Sediminitomix flava: one gene and its partner. The protein of the gene in region 2 interacts with the protein of the main gene of each other region in a pairwise test. Links are inferred from orthologs where the notes say so. Each region holds a gene or a part of one and is shown on either strand. Other genes may lie near its edges.

Region 1 (3,219 bases), on a different replicon or contig from region 2:
CCAAATCACTTCAACTGGGATTATTATGATCGTCTGATTCATCTTATTCAATTGAATGGACTGAATTGGGTACCTATTTTGTCATTCCACCAAGCAGGAGGGAATGTAAATGATAATTTCACACAATGGATTCCAGTTTGGCTTTGGGGAGAGTTGATGCAGAAAAATCCTCATTTGTCATTATCTGATCTTCAGTATGTAAGTGAGTCCGGTGATACTTCTGTAGAGTATGTGTCCTTGTGGGCAGATGCTTATGTAATGCCATACTATCAGAGATTTATGGAAGAGTTTAGAGATAGATATGACTCTTATGCAAACATGACTTCTGAAGTTAATATCAGTATGGGACCTGCAGGAGAGTTGCGTTATCCTTCATACAATGCACATGACTGGGGGAATTATCCAAATAGAGGAACACTTCAATGTTACAGTCGTTTGGCGGTTGAAGATTTCCAACGATATGTGAAGTTCCAGTACAGCGAAGATTTGGATGCCTTGAATGCTCAATGGGAGACAAGCTACATTTCTTTTGAAGAGATTACAATGCCTCGCGATAGTGATAGCTTCTTCGAAAAGCAATATTACTTCAAGTCGGCAATGGGAAAAGACCTTATTGCTTGGTATAACCAATCCCTCATCGATCATGGTAAAAGAATCACTAAGTTGGCGCTTGAGGTATTTAGTAATGAATCTTATGAAAAAGTACCGATAGGTTTTAAAATTGCGGGAATTCACTGGAATATCAGCAATCCGCAAATGCCAAGAGTCTCAGAAGTGACTGCAGGATTGATAAAATCGCATGATCACTTGAATGGATTAGATCAAAGGGAGTATTTGGAAATGCTTCATGCTTTGGTTGATAAAGAAAATAAAGAGCGATTGGTTGTTCATTTCACTTGTTTGGAAAAATACAATCGTGATTATGAAGCTTATTCTCGTGCTGAAGATTTGGTAAGATGGATGGCTGAAGCCGCTTATGATTTAAAAATTAATCTTGCTGGTGAAAATGCAACCCCACATGAATTGAACAGTAATGAAGGTTGGTCTCAGATGGAGAGAGCATTGAAGCGAGTGAAAACATATAATGGATTAACGATTCTTCGTCTGAATGATTTGTTGGCAACCGAATATGGTTTTAACAGATTACGTGAGATGATTAAAGAATTAGGTTAATATATATTTTAGTATCTGATGAAAAGAAGCCGAAGTGTTTGACATTTCGGCTTCTTTTTTATTAGCATAATTCAAATCTTTTTCCAGGTAATGGACGGATGACACCATTTAGTTCTAGAGAAAGAAGTAAAGCAGCCAATTGGGTTTGTGGAATTTTAAGTCTGTAAACCAACTCATCTAGCATTTTTACTCCAGTTTCTAGTTCTTGATAAATTCGTTCTTCGTCTTGGTTATGAAAAGTAGGCTTCTGTTTTTCATGAAATAATGATAATTGCTGACCATCGTCCCCCCAATTCATTAAATATTCAAGATCAGAGAATTCATTGAGCAAATGAGCTTTGTGTTTTTTGATCAATTTATTACATCCTGCCGAATACTTATCGGATGGTCTTCCTGGTACAGCCATAATTTCCCGATCATAAGAATTGGCAAGTTCGGCAGTAATTAATGCACCTCCTTTTTCTGCGGCTTCAATCACAAGCGTAACATCGCATAGTCCAGCAATGATACGATTTCGGGCAGGGAATTTTCCACTATCGGGTTTAGAAAACATTTGTCCTTCTGTAATCAGTCCCCCTTGATGACACATTTCTTCGGCTATTTTATTATGAAATGAAGGATATACTTTTCCCATCCCATTAGCCATTACTCCAATGGTAGGTATATTTGATTTTAGACTTGCTTTATGTGCTTCAACATCAATTCCAATGGCTAAACCACTTACTATGGTAAGGTCATTGAATTTCTGAAGTTCATAAATCAGTTCTCTACAAAACTTTCTCCCCGCTTCAGTCGCTTTTCGAGTACCTACAACAGCAACCATTTTCTGGTTTTCTAATGATTCTTTTTGCCCTTTAAAGTAAAATAGGGTAGGAGCATCTGGAATTTGTTTTAACTTATAAGGGTAGTTATCTTCTGAATAAAAGTAGAGAGAAATATCGTGTTTTTGGGTTAACTCATATTCTTCTTTTGCTCTTTCTAAAAGCATTTTATCAAAAAGGTTATGAATAATCCCTTCGCCAATCTGTGGTATTTTCTGTAATGACTGTTTGGTCTGTGAAAATATATTTTCAGCAGATTCAAAGTGACCTAATAAAACTCTAGATAATCTACTTCCTATTTTTGGGGTAAGGTGAAGTGCCAAACGGTAGATTTGTTCTTTTTCGCTGAGCATAGTTTTTGGGTTAAAAAATAAGTTGGTTGTTTAAGATAATTCCTTTCGAAGTCTTGCGAAAGTTAGACATAAAAAAAATCCGTTGAAATCGAGTTCCAACGGATGAAATACCTATATGATTTTTTGTTAGCTGAATAATTCAGAGGACAAATAGCGATCTCCTCTGTCGCAAACAATAAATACAATTGTTCCTTCTTCAATCTGTTCAGCAACCTTTAAAGCAGCAGTCAGGGCTCCACCGCTACTTACACCGCTAAAAATTCCTTCTTCTTTGGCTAATCTACGCGCATTGTTTTCAGCGTCAGTTTGAGATACATCAATCACTTGATCTACTCTCTCTTTCTCAAAAATTGCTGGAAGATATGCTTCTGGCCATCGGCGAATACCTGGAATACGAGAACCTTCTTGAGGTTGCGTACCTACAATCTGTATATTATTATTTTTCTCTTTCAAGAATCTGGAAGTCCCCATAATTGTCCCTGTTGTTCCCATTGCCGAAACAAAATGCGTCACTGTTCCTTCGGTATCTCTCCAAATTTCTGGGCCAGTAGTACGGTAGTGAGCCATGTAATTATCAGGATTCCCGAACTGATTAAGCATTACATAACCATCTTCTTCCACTTTCTGACGGGCATAGTCAATGGCTGTCTCCATAGAACCTTCAGCAGGAGTAAGCGTAACTTTTGCGCCATAGGCTCTCATAGTTTTTACTCTTTCTGCGGTAGAATTTTCTGGCATTACCAATTCAATATTCAAATTGTAAAGGCGAGCAATCATAGCCAAAGCAATTCCTGTATTTCCGCTAGTAGGCTCAATGAGTTTTGTGTGCTGATCTATTTCATTTCGATCTAAGGCTCCTTTTATCATGCTAA
Region 2 (3,115 bases):
TTCGCTTTCTCAATCATACGAAGGTGTTCATCTTTTTTAGTCTGATGTCTTTCCGGAATACAAACGCCACCAAGTTTGGTATTATTTGGTGTATTCTGATACAGAGAATAGGCATCGCCGAGTGTCATCATGACTTGTTGTTTGCTAGAAGCAGCTCCAACAAACACCATACACGAGTTTGAATCTTTGTTGCTTAGTTCGTTAGCGAGTTCCTCTTGAGAATATTTTCCGACACAACGATAAACGATTTTAGGGACATCCAACTCATCTAGATAAGAGTCTGAATATTCCATTGAATCTAATGACGGTAAAAACGGAAAAGGACGTTCTTCTGAAGTACGGTCACTTTCATCTTGAATGTCATAAATCACCAATGCATCAATATCAAGTTCCTTGATACGTCGGATTTGATTTTGAGAAATCTCGGTAAGTTTTTCAGGGGCATTTCTTTGTTTTGGGGGAGTGATCCCGTATGTGATGAACCCTGTTTTTTTGGTTTTAATTATTTCTTTGAACATAGTGTACTTAGTCCTTCATGTAAATTGCAGTTACAAATTAAAAGAATACTTTCGCAGTTTGAAATAAAAAAGGTTAGATATCTCTTTTAGGAAATGAAAGACAAAATAAAATTCTAGAAAAAGTCACTTTTTTGATTCTGATACTATTTGATCTTCTCATAAGGCAAAATCTTTTGAAAAACTATTTTTTGCTCAAAGATTTATAGGTGAGAGAAATCATACTTTAAGAGAACATATGTCATAATCTAAACTAGAAATAGCCCTTATTTTTGGAGCAGTGGATAATTCTGATATGAAGCACAGCCAGAAGAGGGGAAACCTTTGGAGGTTGTGCTTTTTTATTTTTTTGAAAAAATATTTTTGCTCCGTAATTCATTTACGGTCTATGCCTATAATTTTGTTAGAGTAATAAGAAGATAATTAGATAAAATATTAGAAAAATTTCTATATTTTCGGAAAATCGATACAAATCATTTAGATCATAGATAAATTTCAACGATCATGGCAGCAGACAATAAAGAACAACAAGAAAAACTCAATGCACTGAATACAGTCATTTCTAAGCTTGACAAAACCTATGGTAAAGGTACAGTCATGAAAATGAACGATGAGAATGTAGTAGATATTCCTGCAATCTCAACAGGTTCATTGGGCTTAGACCTTGCTTTAGGTGTAGGTGGTTTACCTAGAGGTCGTATTGTAGAGGTTTATGGACCAGAATCTTCAGGTAAAACAACTTTAGCTTTGCACACTATTGCTGAGGCACAAAAAAATGGTGGAATGGCAGCTTTTGTAGATGCTGAACACGCATTTGATAAAGTTTATGCTGAGAAGTTGGGGATTGATATGGATCGTTTGTTGATCTCTCAGCCAGACCATGGTGAGCAAGCTTTGGAGATTGCAGAGCACTTGGTTCGTTCTGGAGCTTTGGATGTTGTGGTTATTGACTCGGTAGCAGCTTTGGTTCCTAAAGCGGAATTGGAAGGTGATATGGGAGATAGCCGTATGGGACTTCAAGCACGTTTGATGTCGCAAGCACTTCGTAAGTTGACAGGAGCAGTTTCTAAAACAAACTGTGTATGTATCTTCATTAACCAATTACGTGAGAAAATTGGTGTAATGTTCGGTAACCCTGAAACAACAACGGGTGGTAATGCCTTGAAATATTACTCTTCTGTACGTTTGGATATCCGTCGTATTGGAGCGATCAAAGAATCTGCTGATAATATAGTAGGTAACCGCACAAGAGTAAAAGTTCAGAAAAACAAAGTAGCACCTCCATTCAAACAAGTAGAATTTGATATTCTTTATGGTGAGGGTATTTCACGAGCTGGTGAGGTTCTTGACCTTGCTGTAGATATGGAGATTGTGAAAAAAGCAGGTTCTTGGTTCTCTTATGGAACTACAAAACTTGGTCAAGGTCGTGAGGCTGTAAAAGAAATGATCAAGGATAATCCAGAGTTGATGGATGAGCTTGAAACTAAGATCAAGGCGAAAATTGATGGAATTGAACTTCCTGAAGAAGAGCCAGCAAAACCAAAGAAAGCAGAAAAGGCAGATAAAGAATAGTCTTTATTTCTAAAAGATAAATTGAAAGGCATCCCTATTAAAAGGATGCCTTTTCTTATTTCAGATCAATGCTAGTGACTTTTCCACTCTCTATATTGAAGGAAATAGATTTATCTTTTAATCCTTCTGTGTTAGAAAGCTTTTCAGCACTCCAATAATCAAGCAGATAACTTTCTTTTTTTACAGGGTCAAACAGTAAATATTTATCGACTGTTTTTGGTCCATTTTCGGTGTAAAACAGGATGTCATTTTTGAACCAACCAATAACTTTATAACCTGTAAGTTGATCACTTTTTGAAGAAAAATAGGCAAGTGTATCCATTTCAGATTTGACCAAAAGGTCATGTAGTTGAAGGCTATAGTTATCAAACTCTCCATTTTTTAGTTTCCGCTTCATTTGAAGACTGTCAGCCAACAGAAGCTGAGAAGAAAAACTTTTGTCTTTACTCAGAAGCTCAGAAGTTACTTTGAGTTTCTTCTTTATTATAACTTCTTTTTTCGTTTCTACTTTATCAGCAGTGTCTTGAAGATTACTGTCTTCTTGTTTTTCACTACTACATGAGATCAGTGAGAAAACAAGAAATCCTAATATATATTTTAGGGTATTCATCGATTTGTTCAGATTTAGTTTAGTATAGAAATTTCCCCCAAACTGTGTAACGAAAATTCAGCCGTAAATATACGAAGTCAATCGTATTTCAACTTCTAAAATAATGCGACTTCAAGGTTGTATTTGGAAAACAAGATGAGAGATAAGTATTATTTAGAGTTGAAAATGAGTTCCCGAACCTAAGTATTTATTTTCTTGATTCAATTTTAGAAATTCTAAGACCTCCAGTAAACTGAAGTCTTAGTTCATGCGACGTTTTATAAAACCCATATCTATATTTTTATTCTTCTTTCCTTTATTTATAGACCTTTTTGCACAAGATGTTGAGAAGGATTCTGTAAAGCTCTTTTCATATGGACGTATAGGAATTTCTGCTACAGATCAAGGACAATTAGGATTGCGTTTGAATCTTAATGGT

Evidence for each region.
Region 1: the proteins of recA (region 2) and dprA interact in binary tests that used the Bacillus subtilis proteins (3 or more experiments, as listed by UniProt). The link is inferred for Sediminitomix flava from one-to-one orthologs.

What each region holds. Positions count from the first base shown.
Region 1 is NZ_QGDO01000001.1:1,248,543-1,251,761, reverse strand. The notes cover bases 292-3,174. They hold dprA (DNA-processing protein DprA), read right to left. Parts: upstream 2,348-3,174; coding sequence 1,235-2,347; downstream 292-1,234. Other genes in these bases: cysM (cysteine synthase CysM), read right to left, coding at 2,474-3,174; BC781_RS04820 (family 14 glycosylhydrolase), read left to right, coding at 292-1,173. Also shown: more of BC781_RS04820, read left to right, coding at 1-291; more of cysM, read right to left, coding at 3,175-3,219. UniProt on the Bacillus subtilis protein: Protein that helps load RecA onto ssDNA during transformation. Binds cooperatively to circular ssDNA, is able to bridge different segments of DNA. Favors the loading of RecA onto SsbA- or SsbB-coated ssDNA and formation of RecA-DNA filaments.
Region 2 is NZ_QGDO01000006.1:269,686-272,800, forward strand. The notes cover bases 275-3,053. They hold recA (recombinase RecA), read left to right. Parts: upstream 275-1,019; coding sequence 1,020-2,087; downstream 2,088-3,053. Other genes in these bases: BC781_RS20175 (methylenetetrahydrofolate reductase), read right to left, coding at 275-518; BC781_RS20185 (hypothetical protein), read right to left, coding at 2,143-2,697; BC781_RS20190 (carbohydrate porin), read left to right, coding at 2,945-3,053. Outside these bases: more of BC781_RS20175, read right to left, coding at 1-274; more of BC781_RS20190, read left to right, coding at 3,054-3,115. UniProt on the Bacillus subtilis protein: Multifunctional protein involved in homologous recombination, DNA repair and competence.